DNA from 3 places in the Pseudomonas sp. NPDC078700 genome. Region 3 is predicted to be linked to each of the others. Evidence: riboswitches for the same ligand, from Rfam matches in the RefSeq annotation. Region 3 holds a riboswitch; each other region holds the start of a gene.

Region 1 (5,903 bases), on a different contig from region 3:
CATTGTTGCCAATCGAATGGGTTCTGGTGGGTGGCTGGTCGGCTGTAGGGCTCGCGTTTTATGTCTATTCGCGCAAGGTCTACGGTGTCGTCGACATCAAGCATTGATAGGTTTGCATCGACGGCTGTCGATTGTCACGGGGGGGCTAGTTTTTTCGGCCACCCTTTGCTGCCAATGATTTCCGCTTGATTTCGATACCGCGGTGGTCAAGCTTCACCTTGACCACCTGGCTACGCTTCTTTGGCGGCGTTGTTAGAGCTGCGGTGTCCAGGTCATTGAAACCAACGCGGTGCGCCCAGCTTCCTCGTAGTGGAAGGGGACTTGAGCGAAGGTGGTGCTATCGAAGGCTGTGCCGTTGGCCTGGTAGTAGTCATGGTCAAGCAGGTTGTCCAGCTTCAGATCAAAGCGCAGGTCGTTGGGGGCATTCCAGCCCGCACGCAGGCCCAGCACGCCGTAGCCCGGTATCTCTTGGCTATTGGCCAGGTCGTTGTAACTATGGCTGGCCACTAGCCAACTCGCGCCGACATTGAACTGACCGAAACTGCGGTCTATATCCGCCGTGAAGGTGTTTTCTGGACGACGGCTCAGGCGTTTGCCGTTGTTACCGCTGCCGCTGCTATTGCGCGCATCGACCAAGCTGTAGCCGAGGCTGGTGTGCCAGCCGAAAATTTGTTGTTTAAGCCCAATTTCCAGGCCGTGGATGGTCGCTTCATCAATATTTTCCGGGCGGAAGGCATCGATGCTGTTTGACTGATTGCCGTCCAGTGCATTGTTGGTGACGATCGCGTCTTCAATGCGGGTGTGGTAAGCGGAGATTTCCAATGAGCTGGTCGGCGACAAGCGCGAGCGCCACTGCAGCTCATAGCTGCGCGCCGTCTCCGGTTGTAAATCTGGGTTGCTATACACCGTACAACCAAAGCCGGGGAAACAATCGTCTGGGTAATACAGATCATTAAAGGTTGGCGCGCGGAAGGACTCGCTGTATGACGCAATCAAGTCGTTATCGTTATTCACGTGCCAAGTGAAGGCCGCATTCCAGCTGTTCTCGCTCCCAAAGGCTTCATTGTCATCATGACGCAGGCCGAGCTCAGTGCCGAACAGGTCGTTGTCATACCGGTGCTGAATAAATGCTGCTTTATTCCAGCGCGAGTTTTCGTTGAAGTCTGTCGAGCTGTTGAGGCGGTCTTCGTACCAGTCCAAGCCGAGCATCAGTTGTTGCTGCTCAGCAAACTCAATGGTGTTAAGCCAGCTGGCTTGGTCGCGGTAGGTATTGAATACTGAGCCGCCATAAGGGTCGTGCGACGTTTGGCGGTTCTCGGTATGACCCAGCTCTAGGCGTGACGTCCAGTTTTCGTTCAATTGCGCTTGCACATAAGCGCTGCCAGTGGATTCTTCAAAGTCAGTGTCGGCGGCCTGGGTCGGTGACAAGCTGTAGTCGTATTCACTCTGCCCGGACTGACGCAGCAGGTTAATACCGGCTTCAAGCCTGTCATTAAAGTTATGCGACAGGCTGAGGTTGAAGCCTTTGTTGCGATAGGCACTGTCTTCGCTGCCGATTAGATTGGTGCGCTCAAAGCCATCGGTTTCATCCAGCGAGGCTCCTAAGTCGAAGCGGGTCTGTTCGTCGCCGCCCGACAATCCCAGGCTGCGCTGCCAAGTGCCATAGGTGCCGTAACCTACTTTAAGGCGCGGGTGCAGGCCTTGTTCACCGCTGCGGGTAAAAATCTGAATGACGCCACCAATGGCGTCTGAACCATAGAGCGCTGAGCGGCTGCCACGAACCACTTCGATGCGCTCGATTTGATCAAGGTTGAGTTGTTCGAGGCTGGCTGTTCCGCTGGAACTGCCGGCAATGCGCTGGCCGTTGACCAACACCAAGCTTTGCGCTGTCGAAGTGCCGCGAATAAATATCCCGCTGAGTGAGCCGCTACCGCCACTGCGTTGGACGCTGACACCCGGCGTGCGAGCGAGTAAGTCAAGCACGTCACCGGCTTGTAGGCGTTCGATGTCTTTGCGTTCATAGACAGTGATAGCGGCGGTGGCTTTGCTGATCGGCTCTGCCTGACGGCCCGAGGTAATAACCAGAGGCGTGGCCTGATAAGGCTCGGCTGATTGAGCGGCCGTGGCCAGGCATGGGGCCATAGTGAGCGCCAAGTAAATGCGGGAAAACTTCATTAAACAACCTCAAAAGTACAATGCTTTTGAGGAGGGCAGGGACAAGCGCTGGCCAACAGAGACCCGCACTTGACGGTGATGCCCTCCGCAACACCAGTCAAAATTGCAACGAGGCAGGTCTCCGGGCTGCCGACAGCGTTTTTCACCTTCCCGGGCTAACCCAGTGGTTGTCGAAAAACGCTGTGCTGGGCTCAAGGGCTCAGCACTGTCGGTTACCGTTGCGGGGGCAGCGCAGGCATTGTCATAGACGCACCTGCTTCCCTTTTCACGCTGCGCCTTGCGGCTGACAGCGACCTCGGTCAATCACGATAAAACCCATTACCGAGTTTGCGGCAATGGGTTAGTTATTACTTGATAACAGCCAAACGCTGACGAATTGCCTGCTCGATACCCTTTGCATCAAGGCCGCATTCGGCAAGCATTTGTGACGGTTTGGCATGCTCGACGTAGAGGTCGGGCAGGCCAAGGTGGAGCACTGGCTTGAGCACATTTTCCTGTGCCAGAAACTCGCTGACTGCACTGCCAGCGCCGCCCATGATGCTGTTTTCTTCAATGGTTACCAGCAGTTCATGGCTGGCAGCTAGCTGGCGGATCAACGCCTCATCGATAGGCTTGACGAAGCGCATGTCGACAACAGTCGCATCCAGTGTTTCAGCGGCTTTCAAGGCTTCACTCAGTTGCACGCCGAATACCAGCATTGCCGTGCCGCTGCCTTGCCGACGGACAACGCCTTTGCCGATTTCCAACGGCTCAAGCCCGGCTTCAATGGTCGCGCCAGGGCCCGTGCCGCGTGGATAGCGCACAGCCGCGGGGCCGTCAAACAGGTGGCCGGTGGTAAGCATGCGGCGCAATTCGTTCTCATCGCTTGGGGTCATCACCAGCATGCCGGGGATGCAGCGCAAGTAGGTGATATCGAAGCTGCCCGCATGGGTCGGCCCGTCTTCACCCACTAAACCTGCGCGGTCAATGGCGAACAATACGTCGAGGTGCTGCACCGCAACGTCGTGAATCAGTTGATCATAGGCGCGTTGCAAGAAGGTCGAGTAGATCGCGACAACTGGCTTGCTGCCCTCACAGGCCATGCCCGCAGCGAGCGTAACCGCGTGCTGTTCAGCGATAGCCGTATCAAAGTAGCGGTCTGGGTATTGCTCGCTAAAGGCAACCAGATCGGAACCTTCTTTCATCGCCGGGGTGATGCCGAGCAGGCGCGAGTCTTGCGCTGCCATGTCACACAGCCACTGACCAAATACACTGGAGTACTTAGGGCCAGAAGGTTTTTTTGCGGCGGTTTGCGCAGCAGGACGATTGACCGGCTCAAGCTTGGTGATGGCGTGGTAACCAATGGGATCCGCCTCTGCCGGGGCGAAGCCTTTACCTTTTTTGGTGATGACATGCAGGAACTGCGGGCCTTCCAGGTCGCGCATATTGCGCAGCGTGGCCAGCATAGTTGGCAGGTCATGGCCATCAATTGGGCCAATGTAATTCCAGCCGAGTTCTTCAAACAGGGTGCCCGGAACCAGCATGCCTTTGGCGTGCTCTTCGGTTTTACGGGCGATTTCCCACGCGCCGGGAAGGCGCGAGAGTACTTTCTTGCTGCCTTCACGCATGCTTGCGTAGGTGCGGCTGGAAAGGATTTTCGCCAGATAATTCGACAGCCCGCCGACGTTGCGCGAGATCGACATGTCGTTGTCGTTGAGCACCACCAGCATATTGGCTTTAAGGTCAGAGGCATGGTTCAACGCTTCGAACGCCATGCCTGCAGTCAGTGCGCCATCACCTATGACGGCAACACTTTTACGGTTGCTACCCTGTATCTTGGCGGCAACCGCCATGCCCAGCGCTGCACTGATTGAGGTGCTTGAGTGGCCGACGCCAAAGGTGTCGTATTCGCTTTCGCTGCGGCGTGGAAAGGCAGCAACGCCGTCTTTTTGCCGCAAGGTGCTCATGCGCTCGCGGCGACCGGTCAGGATTTTATGCGGATAGGCTTGATGGCCAACATCCCATACCAAACGGTCATCTGGAGTATCAAACACGTAATGCAGAGCAATTGTCAGCTCGACCACGCCTAAGCCCGCACCGAAGTGACCACCGGTCTGGCCGACGGTGTAGAGCAAGTATTGGCGCAGTTCGTCGGCCAGGGTTTCCAGCTCGGCCTCACCCAATCGGCGCAGCTCGGTCGGCGTATTCGCACGGTCAAGCAAAGGCGTCAGCGGGCGTTCGCGGGGAATCTCTTGGAAAGTCGTCGGCATCAGGCGAATCGTTATTAATACAAAGATGCGCCAGTTTACCCGAAGCCCCGTGCAGTACCCAAATAAGAAGTGGCCAATCAGCACCTGTCTCTACCCCCAAGCCAGCACGCTGCTGGCTTGGGGGCGTAGTTTAGGCATCACCAGGTGTCGATAAAGCCACGTTTTTGAGGGTTATTTGCAGGCGCAGGCGTTGAGTTGAGGCCGCGAGTCAACCAGCTACGGGTTTGTTCAGGGTCAATTACCGCATCAATCTCAAGGAAGCTTGCCATATTGATCGCCTTGCCATTGGCATACGCCTTGGCGACCAGCTTGTCGAAGAGTTGCTGGCGCGCTTGATCTGACTCAGCCGCTGCCAACTCTTTGGCAAAGCCTAAGCGAACAGCACCTTCAAGGCCCATCGCACCGAATTCGCCACTGGGCCAGGCAACCGTAAACAGCGGTGAATGGAAGCTGCCAGCTGCCATCGCTTGTGCGCCCAACCCATAACCTTTGCGCAGAACGATGGTAAAGAACGGTACGCTGAGACTGGCAGCGGCGACAAACATGCGTGAGACGTGGCGCACTGTGGCTTGTTGCTCTGCTTGGGGTCCGACCATAAAGCCAGGGGTGTCGCACAACGACACCAGGGGAATGTCAAAGGCATTGCACAGCTGCATAAAGCGCGCGGCTTTGTCCCCGCTCACGGCATCAATGGCACCGCCCAAATGGGCAGGATTGTTGGCAAGCAAGCCAAATGGCTGACCTTCGATGCGGATGAATGCGGTGATCATGCCCGGTGCAAACTCGCGGCGCAGTTCCAGTACCGAGTCGTGGTCGGCAAGGGTTTCAATGACGTGGCGAATGTCATACACGCGCAAGCGATTCTCAGGAATCAAATGGCGCAATTGGCGTTGATCAGCGCAGTGCCAAGTGCTTAGCGCACCTTGAAAATAACCGAGGTATTGTTTGGCGACACGCACTGCCTGGGCTTCATCCTCGACCAGCAGGTCAATCACCCCATTGGGGCTCTGTACGCTGGTAGGGCCGACTTGCTCTGCGCTAAAGCTGCCCAGCCCGCCGCCTTCAATCATCGCTGGTCCGGCCATGCCAATGCTGGCGTTGCGAGTGGCAATGATCACATCGCAGCAGCCCAGCAATGCGGCATTCCCCGCAAAGCAGCGGCCAGACACCACACCGACCAACGGGACCAAGCCAGAGAGCTTGGCCATGCCGACAAAGGTGTGGCAGTCGAGCCCGGCAACGCCAACGAAGTCGGTGTCGCCAGGGCGGCCGCCACCGCCTTCGGCAAACAGCACCAAGGGTAAGCGCCATTGCTCGGCCAGTTGCAGCATGCGATCGGTTTTCTTGTGATTCATGACCCCTTGGGTGCCTGCAAATACTGTGTAGTCGTAGGCGATTGCCATGCAGCGCGCGGCTTTATTGCCGAACAACTCTGCGTTTACGGTGCCGGTGCCTGCAACCAAGCCGTCGGCAGGGCTT
Region 2 (5,903 bases), on a different contig from region 3:
ACGGGCAGTTGGGGCGTTTACTGCGGAGATAAATCCTGCCCGAACTGGAATTAGCGACAGTGTCGATGTGTATTTGGCTGGAAGAGCCTTAGATGTTTTGCCGGAACTCTTAAGTCACATTTCAGTCAATAGAATTTGCAAATCATCGCCATAGAAGGCATAGTCTCGCGAATTTATTAAATTCGACACGGCTGTGCCCATGCTAAAACGCTTCGCACCCCTCGTGCCTATTGCACTTACGGTCCTTCTGGCAGCCTGTGCTAGCCAGGCACCGCAACCTCAAATCAGCACACCAGAACCGGTGGCTGAGGCGATCAATCCAGCGACGGAAGACTTTACCGACTTCACTGATGCGCTAGCCGCACAGAAGTCGTATCAGTTGCCCCAGTTGGCTGACAGTATTCTAGAACACGGTCTTTCGCTGGTCGGTACGCGCTACCGCTGGGGCGGCAGTAGCGTGAAATCGGGTTTCGATTGCAGTGGCTTTATTGGCTATCTGTTTGAAGAAGAAGCGGGCATGCAGTTGCCGCGCTCAACCCGTGAAATGATTAACATCGATGCGCCGCTTGTGAAGCGCGATGAGTTGGAACCCGGGGATTTGGTGTTTTTTAGCACCAACGGCCGTGGTCGTGTCAGCCATGCCGGGATTTACATGGGTGATGATCGTTTTATCCACTCTGCCAGTCGGCGCAGTGGTGGCGTCCGAATAGACAGTCTTCAGGACGCCTACTGGAAGCGCAATTACATGGAAGCTAAGCGCGTACTGGCGATGGCTTCAACCGGGCAGGGAGTTACTGTCCGTTAGTGTGTGTGCAAAGGCGCTTAGGCGCCTTTTTCATTTTTGGTGGTGCCGGTTGTCTCGCACGTTTGTGGGTATGGAGCGGTAAAACTGTATTTTTAATTTTTTTGGCATCCGCAACCGCTGTTGCTGCTCGGGTTTCGTAATGCGTAAATCTCTCTTAAGTGTTTTGTTTTGTTGCTCCTTTGGGTTGTTTTCCAGCTTTTCAGCTCAGGCAAATGAGAAGCACGCCAGCTTGGAAAAGGCCTCATTGCCTAAAGCGGCTGCGGTTGTTGGGCGTGCCCAGGAATTGATCGGTGTGCCTTATCGTTGGGGTGGCACCAATGCGCGTCGTGGTTTCGATTGCAGTGGTTTGATTGTTTATCTTTTCGGTAGCGAGGCCAATATCCATCTGCCGCGCACCACAGGCCAGATGATCAAGATGAACGCGCCGAAAGTCGCCAAAAGCGACCTGCGTGCCGGTGATGTTGTGTTCTTTAATCACAACGGTAATGGCCGGGTCAGTCACATTGGCCTGTATATCGGTGAAGGAGAGTTCATTCACGCACCGCGTACGGGCAAGTCCATCCGCATCAGCAAGCTGGGTAACAGCTATTGGAGCCGTCACTACATTGGTGCCAAGCGCTTCCTTAAAGGCGATGGGTCACGTGATCAGCCTATGCTCGCTTCGCGGGGGCATTCGAAGCTCGGCCATCAGGCCGGTTTTACCCGCACTGTCGTCTCCGCGCACAAGGCTTCGCGCAGTCAGCCAATGCTCGCGTCACGCTCACGCTTGCGTCATAAGCGATAGCACGGCAGAGTAGGCGCACTACGTTATTTGGTGCGCCTCGCATGACTCGAACGATCCGCATTGCATTGTTATCACTTGCAGCGCTACTAAGCGCCTGTTCTAGTCATCCTCCTTCGCCGCAACCTGTCCCTCGAATAACCAATCCTGCTGCTAATGGTAATGCCGACGATGTGCTGATTCGTGCTATTGGCTTGGTTGGCACCCCTTACCGTTATGGTGGCAATACCCCTGATGGCGGCTTTGATTGCAGTGGCTTAATCGGCTTTGTCTACCGTGACGTTGCCGGTATTAGCTTGCCGCGCACCACCAGCCAGTTAAGTCAGATGCGTGGGCAAAACATCAGCCGCAGCAACCTTCAAAGCGGTGATCTGGTGTTCTTTGCCACCAGTGGCGGCAGCAAGGTCAGCCACGCGGGCATCTATGTGGGTGAGGGCCGTTTTGTGCATGCCCCTTCGAGTGGCGGTACTGTACGCCTCGACAGTCTGAGTAGTAGTTATTGGCAGGGCGTCTACTTGGATGCCAAGCGCGTATTTAGCGGTGAGCTGGCGCACAATATGTAAAGGGCTGCATTCGGTACGGAGACGCCAATGACCAATCGAACGCTTAATCTCGACGAACCCTTGTACCACTACCTGCTGGATGTTTCCCTGCGCGAATCCTCTACGCTGAAACGGCTGCGTGAAGAGACGGCCATGCTTGCCAATGCGCGCTGGCAAATTGCACCCGAGCAGGGGCAGTTTATGGCGATGCTGGTGCAGTTGCTGGCGCCCAAACGGATCATTGAAGTCGGTACGTTCACCGGTTACAGCGCGATCTGCATGGCTCAGGCAATGCCCGCTGACGGTAAGCTAATCTGTTGTGATCTGGTGGCCGATTACAACGCAATCGCTGAGCGCTATTGGCAAGAGGCTGGGGTTAGTGATCGTATCGAGCAGCGTTTGGCTCCCGCACTGGATACCCTTGCACAGCTGGAGCGCGAGGGGTTTGCAGAGACGGTCGATATGATGTTTATCGATGCCGATAAAGCCAATTACCCCGACTATTTTGAACAGGCGCTACGCTTGCTTAAGCCGGGTGCCTTGCTGCTTTTCGATAACACCCTCTGGAGTGGACGGGTGCTTGAAGCCGAGCCTGAAAGCGAAGACACGCGCGCGATTCAAGCGCTGAATGCGCAGCTCAAAGATGATGCGCGTATCGATCTGACATTACTGCCGCTGGGTGATGGTTTGACACTCTGCCGCAAGCGTTAACATCTGCCTTATGTCCGAACCTATTCGTCTGCCACCCCAGCCTGACGCCTGTGAATTGTGCGCGCGCGATACGCTGTTGACTCGACATCATCTGATTCCCAAAGCGCTGCACAACAAAACCTATGTGCAAAAGCGCTACGCCAAGACAGAGCGCATCACTGCAACCCTGTGGCTGTGTCGCGCCTGTCACAACCAAGTGCACCGCTTGTTTAGCGAAAAAGAATTGGCGCTGACCTACAACTCGCGGGAGAGCTTGTTGAGTGATGAGCGCCTGCGCACCTTTGTTGAGTGGCTTGCGGTCAAACCCGCCGACTTTTATCCGCGCCATTGAAACTGAATCGACACTTTTTCATCCAGCATTTTAACCGGCAATCGGTTTTTTGAGTGCTCAATGGTGGGTAAACGTCGCGTTGCCACGCCCAGTGCCATTGCATTGGTGTTTGACCTTCTAGTCGCAAGTCACTACTCTGCGCGGCTTGCTTCAGGTGCCTTGTATTTACAGGGTGAAACAGGGAAGTCGGTGAGTTTTGCGTGTTCACGCAAGCAATTCCGACGCTGCCCCCGCAACGGTAAACGAGTCAACTCAAACGCTTTTTCAACCACTGTGCTCAGGCATGGGAAGGTGTGTTTGATGGTGTGCTGGCAACAGTGCGCTGCTCGTAAGCCCGGAGACCGGCCTGTCGCATGTTCACGGCATCGCGGAGGGCTTTGTCGGGCGTATCACCCTGTGGGCGTTTTTTTGCGTACCTGTGGCTAATGCGTCTGCTGTTCTCCGTATGTCTTTCCCAGTCTAGGTCGCACGGGTGAGAGCGGCGGAGCATACGCAATGAGCAGTAAGTCCTTTTTCACGTCAGCAGCCGTCGTGCTGTGTGGCGTATCCAGTGGTTCCCAGGTTTTCGCAGTAGAACCGAACCAGCTTGACGACACCGTGGTTACCGCCACGCGTACAGCACAAACGGCCAACCAGAGCCTGGCTGCTGTCACGGTATTTGATCGTGCAGAAATCGAGCAAACACAGGTCAATTCTGTGCCTGAGTTATTACGAAAAGTCCCAGGTGTTTCGTTGGTCAATAACGGCGGGCCCGGTAAGTCGACCTCGCTATTTATGCGTGGCACTGAGTCTGATCACGTGTTGGTCATGATTGATGGCGTCAAGATTGGTTCGGTCAGCTCCGGCGGTGCTGCCTTGCAGGATCTGCCCATTGAGTTGATTGAACGCATTGAAGTCGTACGTGGACCGCGCTCCAGCCTGTATGGTTCTGAAGCCATTGGTGGGGTTATCCAGATTTTTACCCGCAAAGGAAAGACGGGCGAGGCTAAACCGTTCTTTTCTGCTGGCTACGGCACGCATGACGCCTCTACCGGCAGCGCGGGTGTTTCTGGGGGCAGTGACAAGGGTTGGTACAGCCTTGGCGTCAGCGGTTCGGATACTGACGGGATTAACGTCAAATCAGCTGGGGTCAGCGGGGCTGAAAGTGATGACGATGGTTATCGCAATCTGTCCGGCACCCTGAGTGCCGGTTATCGTTTCGACAACGGCTTGGAACTTGATGCAAACCTGCTTAAAGCCAAGTCGCACAACGATTACGACAGCGTTAACCGCAGCCGTACCTCAGGTTTCAATGCCAATGCTGACGGCGAGTCCAATGTCTATGGTGGCCGTGCCCGTTTCTCGCCGTTCGATATCTGGCTGGTGACTTTGCAGGCTGGACGCAGTGAGGATAAGTCCGATGCCTACACGGACGGCAAATTCAGCTCACGCTTTGATAGCCGACGCGACACGGTAAGTTGGCAGAACGATATAAGCGTTGCTGAGGGTCAGACAGTGACGCTCGGCACTGATTACCAGCGCGATGAAATCAACGGCAGCACTGATTACGATCAGGACTCACGTGACAATAATGGCTACTTTGTTCAGTACTTAGGCGAGGCCGGGCGTCATGACTGGCAAGTAGCGCTGCGCCGCGATGATAACGAACAGTTCGGTGATCATCAGACCGGTAATATCGCCTACGGCTTTGCGTTGACCGACTGGTTGCGCAGCACCATCAGTTACGGCAGTGCATTCAAGGCACCGACCTTTAACGAGTTGTACTTCCCTGACTACGGCAATCCAAATCTGGATGCTGAAACCTCAGAAAGCATTGAAGTTGGGCTAACCGGTCAGCACGATTGGGGGCACTGGTCGGTTAACGCTTTCCGCAATGAAATCGATGACCTGATTGCATACGACGCTTCGATTCAAGGGCCATCCAACGTCGATAAAGCCCGAATCAATGGTGTGGAGCTGGTTGTGGCCAGTCAATTGCTGGGCTTCGATTGGAACGCCAACTACACATTGATTGACCCGCAGAACCAGTCGAGCGGAGCCAATGACGGTAACCAGTTGGCGCGGCGTGCCAAGCAACTGTTCAACCTTGATGTTGATCGCCAACTAGGCAAGTTCAGCATCGGCGGCAGCGTGCATGCTGAAGGTCAGCGTTATGACGACCTGGCCAATACCAAGGAGCTTTCAGGTTTCGCCACCGTTGACTTGCGCGCAGAGTATCGCCTCACAAAAGAGTGGCGGCTGCAAAGCCGTGTCGCGAATTTGTTGGGTGCTGATTATGAGACTGCGGACGGTTACAACCAACCGGGGCAGGCCGTGTATTTCAGCGTGCGTTACCAAGCACTCTAGTCGCCATGCCTTGACCATGGCGTAGTTTCTGCGCCCTGGCACGGCCAAGAGGAGAAGATTATGAACATTTCGCCACGCAGCCAGTTACTGATCGCCATTGCGCTTGCCGCATTGATGGCCATGACCCGTGGTCAGCATTTCGCCACGGTTAACCTGCCCAGTGCATCCTGGGCTGTGTTCTTTCTGGCGGGTGCTTTGCTTAAGCCGCGCTGGGTATTTCCAGCACTGTTTGTCGAGGCTTCATTGCTTGATATCGCGGCCATGCAATGGGCTGGGGTAAGTGACTGGTGCATGTCGCCTGCCTATTGGATGTTAATTCCGGCCTATGGCGCTATGTGGCTCGGTGGTCGGCTTTACGCCGTTATGCATCGTCATCAGCCAAGCAGT
Region 3 (5,903 bases):
CGCTGGAGCTGACGCCAAGCAAACCGGGTTCAGCCAAGGGATTGCGCAGCAGCCCTTGAAGGGCGGCACCCGCGGCACCCAGCGAAAGCCCTACCAGGATTGCCAGAATGACCCGCGGCAGACGAATCTGGTTAACGATAATCTGATGCTGCACGGCAACATCGGCCAGATCAGCGCTGGAATCTGCCGACCGCAGCAGGGCTCCAGCAACATCTGCGAGGCCAAGCGGCACGGCACCAATGGTCAACGACAGCAGAAACAACCCCAGCAGGATTACCAGCAGCAATGCGTTTAAGCGGCTCATTGCTGCCCCAACTGCAGCGCAGTCAGCGCAGTCAGCGCATCGATCTGCGCTGCTAAACGCTCGGCACTGAAGATCAGTTGCCAATCACTGCAACCCCAGCGATTGCCTTCAACCTGCAACACCGGACGGGTCGCTGTCAGTTGCTGCAGGAACGGGTGGCGCGAAAACGCTGACTTGGCATAACCTCGATCGATCGGCATGTCGGCACTGACGAAGACATCGGGCGGCTGGCGCACCAAGTCTTCCAGATTAAACCGTCCCCAACCGCTGCGCCCCAACGCGGCTTGATGGTTGATTACTCCCACCGCTTGAAACACGGTATCGACATAGGTGTCGCGCCCGGCACTGCCACCGTTAGGCCGCAGATACAGCGCACGCAGCGGTCGGGGATGTTGCTTGAGTCGATCAAGCCGCGCCTGGACGTCAGCAAGCAGCGCCTCACCCTCTTCTACGCGCCCTAGTTTTGCCGCAACCAGCCGCGTACTGGCGAAGATCTGCGCCCAGGTAGTGGGGTATGGCACCACCACGACCTCGATGCCATGCTGACGCAATAACTCAGCTTGATTGTGGCTTTGCCAGCGCCTTGAAGCGAGGACCAGGTCCGGGTGCAGCGCAATGATTTCCTCGCTGCTGGCATGATTCACCGGCACCCTTTGTGCCTGTCCGGCCATCGAGGACAACTGCGGGTCACGGCTCTTGCTCGACACCGACAACAATTGCTCTGGCGCAGCAAGGCGCAACGCCAACATATCGGCACACTGATTAGTCGAGACCACTCGCGGCAGCGCTGCCGATACGCCAGGCACGCAGAGTACTGCAACCAAAACGAGCCAGGCTCGCATCAGAAATCAATGCCCATCTGCGCCCGGACACCCTGTTTATAGGCATGTTTAACGTCGCGGATTTCACTGACGGTGTCTGCCAGCTCAACCAACTCGGGCTTAGCCGCGCGACCGGTGATGATAACGCTCTGCAGTGGCGGACGCGCCCGAATCGCCTCCAGCACCATTGAGGTGTCGAGGTAGTTGTATTTGAGCATGTAAGTCAGCTCATCGAGCAGCACCAGATTCAAACTGGGGTCCTGCAACATCTTTGCAGCATGTGCCCAGGCTTCATCGGCTGCCGCCTTGTCCTGATCCCAGTCTTGGGTGTTCCAAGTGAAACCGGTTGCCATGGCGTGGTACTCAACCAATGGCGCATGCTGACGCAAATAGGTGATCTCGCCGGATGCCTGAGTGCCTTTGATAAACTGCACCACACCAGCGCGATGACCATAGCCAAGCGCGCGGTACAAAGTCCCGAAGGCTGAAGTGGTTTTACCCTTGCCATTACCGGTGATCAGAATAACGATGCCCCGCTCTTCTTGGGCACGTTCGATACCGGCATCGACCACGGCCTTCTTACGTTGCATCCGCTCATTGTGGCTGCGTTTTTTGTCATCATCGATCACTTGGCGACACTCCTGAAATCAGAAAATGCGCACGCGACTAGGCGCACACAATTCAACGGAGCGCAGCAACAGGGGATGGCAGGACGTGGCAATGCCAAGACCTGAAAGACAACTACTGGAAATATTTGCCCGCGAAGGCAATACACAGCATCGGCAAACCCACACCCCGGGGTACGCACCTATTGTCGATCAGGCCGGTCTTCTGGCTCGCCTTCATTCGCTAATCGCACCTTCCCGGTTGCCCAGTGGTATATCGCGATTGCATCAGGCTCTACAGCAGCGGGGGCTGCGCCGGAATACGCCATGTTTAACCATGCGATCACCGGACTTCCCGTTTCACCCGTTGCGCGGTTGCGCTCGGGGCACCTGTTCGATGCCACGCAGAGTACCCGAGTCGCCTATGCACGGCAACCGTTCAACAGGGCGTGACAGCTGGATCGAACGCCTCTTACAAAGGCGATTTCAGCTAGATCGAAGAATTGCACCCAGCAGCCATCGACTCGCAATTGGCAAGCATCGCAATCAAGTGATTGGGCTGTGCGCTAGCACCCGACGTGAGCGCTCGGTGCACGCGCAAAAATACAGCGCGACACCTGTCGGTCTTCAACCAGACAGGCATCAATCAAGCGTTCACTGCATGGCGCCAAGCATCCGCCTGAGCGCCGCAGGACTCACCCTTTAAGCAGGTTGATGCAGGCGCACATTAAACGCCGGACCACTGCTGTAACGGGCTAATGCCTTGGCACCGGCCAACACCGCCAGATCAATCAAGGGCTCGACAATAATCACCGTCATGTACGCCAAGCCAAAGGTGCCAACGCTGGCAAGGTTTTCCACACTAAAGCCGTGACCATAGAATGCCCAAAACGCGACCCACAGAACGATGCCACCCTGATACGCCGTCGACAGCGCCAGCACTTGACTGTAACGGGTGTCTACGTAGGCCGTGCTTTGCGGAATGATCCGTTGAGCCAAGGCATTAATCGCCCATAGCGGCACCAGTAACGTGGTCACATTCATGCCGTATTGAGGCAAGTCGAAAGGGGCAAAAAATACACCCTGGATCAACAAGCCAGCAGCCAGCCCAATCGCCGAGGCACCGGCACCAAACACCAATAACAGTGTAGAGCCCAGAATCAGGTGAACCTCTGACACCCCAACAGCATGGTGTGGCAAGACTTCAAAGAAACAGAACACCAGCGTAGTGGTAATCAAACTGCGTAGCAGTAGCGCCGCAACGCCGCCGTTATTGCGAACGCTATCAATGGCCATTTTTGCCGCCAGACCAAAACCACCTACTGCTGTTGCATAACTAAGAATGATTTTGGCGCCATCAACGACACCCGGTTCGATATGCATAGTGAATCCTCCATCGCACCCACCGTGCGATAAATATGAGCGAATGACCGGCAAAATCCGGTTTTGATGACAGGTTTCCTGGCTTGCGCGTCATCGCTTCACCCACCTTCCCAGCAATGCCAGTGGTGTTCGGGTGTCACTCTTCGCTTACAGTTGCGGAGGCAGCTGAGGGTTCAAGCGCTAAAGCCTTCACCCCATTCCCTTTTTCATTTCGCCCCCCAGAGAAGGGGGCCGAAAACCATCGGCGGCTACTTTACTGATGAACCCAACAAAAGCCTAGAAACAAACTGAAATGGTGCGGTGCAGTAAACGTATCGCCTGCGGTGTAACTGCCAGAAACCACGCGCAACCAGGCGCTGGGGGCTCGCCTGATTGGTAGTTGGGAAAGGAAGAAGGGAGATATGTATTTGATATGTATTTAATGACGAATGATGGGATTGTGGACAGGCCATGCGTGGTGGCAGCAAACAGGCACAGCAATGCCTGGCTCACATAGGAGGGTCGAGGAAGCACTGGCCTATTTTGACACGCCCCCTCCCTCCCTCTTACTGCAACTCAGCTAACAACACGTATATCGCTGATGGCCAACACCTCGGCCTGCGCGAGCAGTTCATCTTCGGTGGCGTCGGCTGCTGGCATCAGCAAACTGTTTTCGGCATCGGCGTGATGCAGTTCAATCAGATGGCGAGCAGCTTCGCCTTCACTCAGTTGGGATTGCTCTAATTCGAGCCCATGACTGCGTGGTTGGTTGTGGAACCTGTAGTTAAGGGTGAATTGGGACATAAGGATTACCTCTGCAGGTTAAGCGGGATAAAATACTGACCCGGAGGTCAGCTTATTAGTTCCAGCTGTTTCAGCAGAGGCAAATTGCTCATCAAGGATTGATTAGCGCCTGGCCACCCTTGGGTTTGAAATACAGTGTTTCGCCACGATTAAGGTCATCAAGGCTCATATGATCCTTGGCCACCTCAGCTTCAATCAGATCAGTCTGCCCAGCCACCTTGAGGGTGACGCGGGTGATTGCGCCCAGCGGACGGATATCGCGTACTTCACCAGCCTGATGCCCTTCTTGTGGCTGGCGCGACAAATGGACTTCATGGGGACGGAACAAGACGTGGTGGTCTTCGCCGATATAGAGGCGGTTGGCATCCCCCAGGAAGTGGTAAACGAAGTCACTGGCAGGGTTCTCATAGACCTCGCGAGGTGAACCGATTTGCTCAATCACTCCCTTATTCATCACGACGATGCGGTCTGCCACTTCCATGGCTTCCTCTTGGTCATGAGTCACGAACACGGAGGTTAGATGTACATCTTCATGCAGGCGCGCCAGCCAACGGCGCAGCTCCTTACGCACCTTGGCATCCAGTGCACCAAAGGGTTCATCAAGCAGCAATACGCGGGGCTCAACGGCCAGCGCACGGGCCAGTGCAATACGTTGGCGCTGACCACCGGAAAGCTGCTCTGGGTAACGGTCAGCAAGCCAGTCCAGTTGCACCAGGCCCAGCAGTTCATGCACCTTCTGTGCAATCACAGCTTCAGTGGGACGCTCGCGCTTGGGCTTCATGCGTAAGCCAAATGCGACGTTATCGAATACCGTCATATGCCGAAAAAGTGCGTAGTGCTGGAATACAAAACCCACATTTCGGTCACGCACATCGTGCTCGGAAACATCCTCACCGTGAAACTGAATGCTGCCGCTATCAGGTGTTTCGAGGCCGGCAATGATTCGCAGCAAGGTGGTTTTACCGCACCCGGATGGCCCTAACAGAGCGACCAGTTCGCCACTCTGAATGTTCAGGTTGATCTGATTTAGCGCCTTGAACGCATGGAAATTCTTGCTGACGTTAGTGATTTCAATCGACATGCGTTGCGTCCTCAGCCTTATGGCGCGGGCAGTTAATTCTTACGTGCTCTGCAACCAAGGTTGCGGCTAGACAATGTCATAGACGGCAGGTGGACCAAGGCGATGCAAGGGTGTGCGGATCATAGCGCCGGCTTTATATTCTTAAAAATATCGTTTAGTCAGATCAATATTCATTTAAAGAATAAGAATTTATACCGACTCCCATCAAATCCGCGGACACACTAGCCAAGACGCTGCGCTGTGTAAATCCACTCGCCGGGAATGGAAGCCACTGAAATTCTATTTAGATCTATACATAGCGCTAAAAATTACTTTTTAAGAATAAAAAACCTAGGCAGTATCAGCCGACTATTTTTGACCTAATAATCGAATTATATGCCTGATTTAAACAGGCATCGCGACGGGGAACGTCTTGATCATGCTAAAGAAATTGCTTCTAGCCAGTGTTGTCTCCACAAGCCTGCTCGGCAGCCTGTCCGCTCTGGCAGCTGATAAGCCGATCCTTAATGCATCTTATGACGTCGCTCGTGAGGTGTTTGCAGCGATCAACCCCAAGTTCGTCGCCAAGTGGAAAGCCGAAACCGGTAAAGACCTGGTGATTGACCAGTCATTTGCTGGCACTTCACGCCAGGCACAAGACATCATCCAAGGTAAAAAGGTGGATATCGTCACCTTCAACCAAGTTACCGATATCGACATCCTCGCCAAGCGCGGTTTAGTGCGCAAAGACTGGGCGAAGCAATTCCCGAATAACAGCTCGCCGTATTACAGCACCACGGCGTTTCTGGTGCGCAAAGGCAACCCGAAGCACATCAAGAACTGGGATGATTTGGCCCGTGACGATGTGAAGCTGGTGTTCCCTAATCCGAAAACATCTGGTAATGCGCGTTACAGCTACCTGGGTGCTTGGCTCTATGCCAACGAGA

What was found. Region 3 has a riboswitch for cobalamin ahead of ACIGCM_RS09455 (energy-coupling factor ABC transporter permease). Riboswitches for the same ligand answer to the same signal wherever they lie in the genome.
Region 1: linked by a shared signal. The riboswitch ahead of ACIGCM_RS17715 (TonB-dependent receptor domain-containing protein) and the one ahead of ACIGCM_RS09455 (energy-coupling factor ABC transporter permease) in region 3 are both predicted to bind cobalamin.
Region 2: linked by a shared signal. The riboswitch ahead of btuB (TonB-dependent vitamin B12 receptor) and the one ahead of ACIGCM_RS09455 (energy-coupling factor ABC transporter permease) in region 3 are both predicted to bind cobalamin.

What each region holds. Positions count from the first base shown of each region.
Region 1 is NZ_JBITUI010000005.1:56,197-62,099, forward strand. Features, by position in the region: gene ACIGCM_RS17710 (APC family permease) at 1-107, shown strand, start outside; gene ACIGCM_RS17715 (TonB-dependent receptor domain-containing protein) at 253-2,175, opposite strand; cobalamin riboswitch at 2,270-2,488, opposite strand; gene dxs (1-deoxy-D-xylulose-5-phosphate synthase) at 2,523-4,424, opposite strand; gene ACIGCM_RS17725 (carboxyl transferase domain-containing protein) at 4,562-5,903, opposite strand, start outside.
Region 2 is NZ_JBITUI010000003.1:351,096-356,998, reverse strand. Features, by position in the region: gene ACIGCM_RS11995 (NAD-dependent deacylase) at 1-154, shown strand, start outside; gene ACIGCM_RS11990 (C40 family peptidase) at 200-805, shown strand; gene ACIGCM_RS11985 (C40 family peptidase) at 945-1,589, shown strand; gene ACIGCM_RS11980 (C40 family peptidase) at 1,631-2,149, shown strand; gene ACIGCM_RS11975 (O-methyltransferase) at 2,177-2,839, shown strand; gene ACIGCM_RS11970 (hypothetical protein) at 2,850-3,170, shown strand; cobalamin riboswitch at 3,306-3,535, shown strand; gene btuB (TonB-dependent vitamin B12 receptor) at 3,666-5,516, shown strand; gene ACIGCM_RS11960 (hypothetical protein) at 5,577-5,903, shown strand, end outside.
Region 3 is NZ_JBITUI010000002.1:792,020-797,922, reverse strand. Features, by position in the region: gene ACIGCM_RS09470 (FecCD family ABC transporter permease) at 1-304, opposite strand, end outside; gene ACIGCM_RS09465 (ABC transporter substrate-binding protein) at 301-1,146, opposite strand; gene cobO (cob(I)yrinic acid a,c-diamide adenosyltransferase) at 1,146-1,751, opposite strand; cobalamin riboswitch at 1,929-2,139, opposite strand; gene ACIGCM_RS09455 (energy-coupling factor ABC transporter permease) at 2,433-3,113, opposite strand; cobalamin riboswitch at 3,164-3,371, opposite strand; gene ACIGCM_RS09450 (hypothetical protein) at 3,669-3,896, opposite strand; gene ACIGCM_RS09445 (sulfate/molybdate ABC transporter ATP-binding protein) at 3,988-4,977, opposite strand; gene cysP (thiosulfate ABC transporter substrate-binding protein CysP) at 5,396-5,903, shown strand, end outside.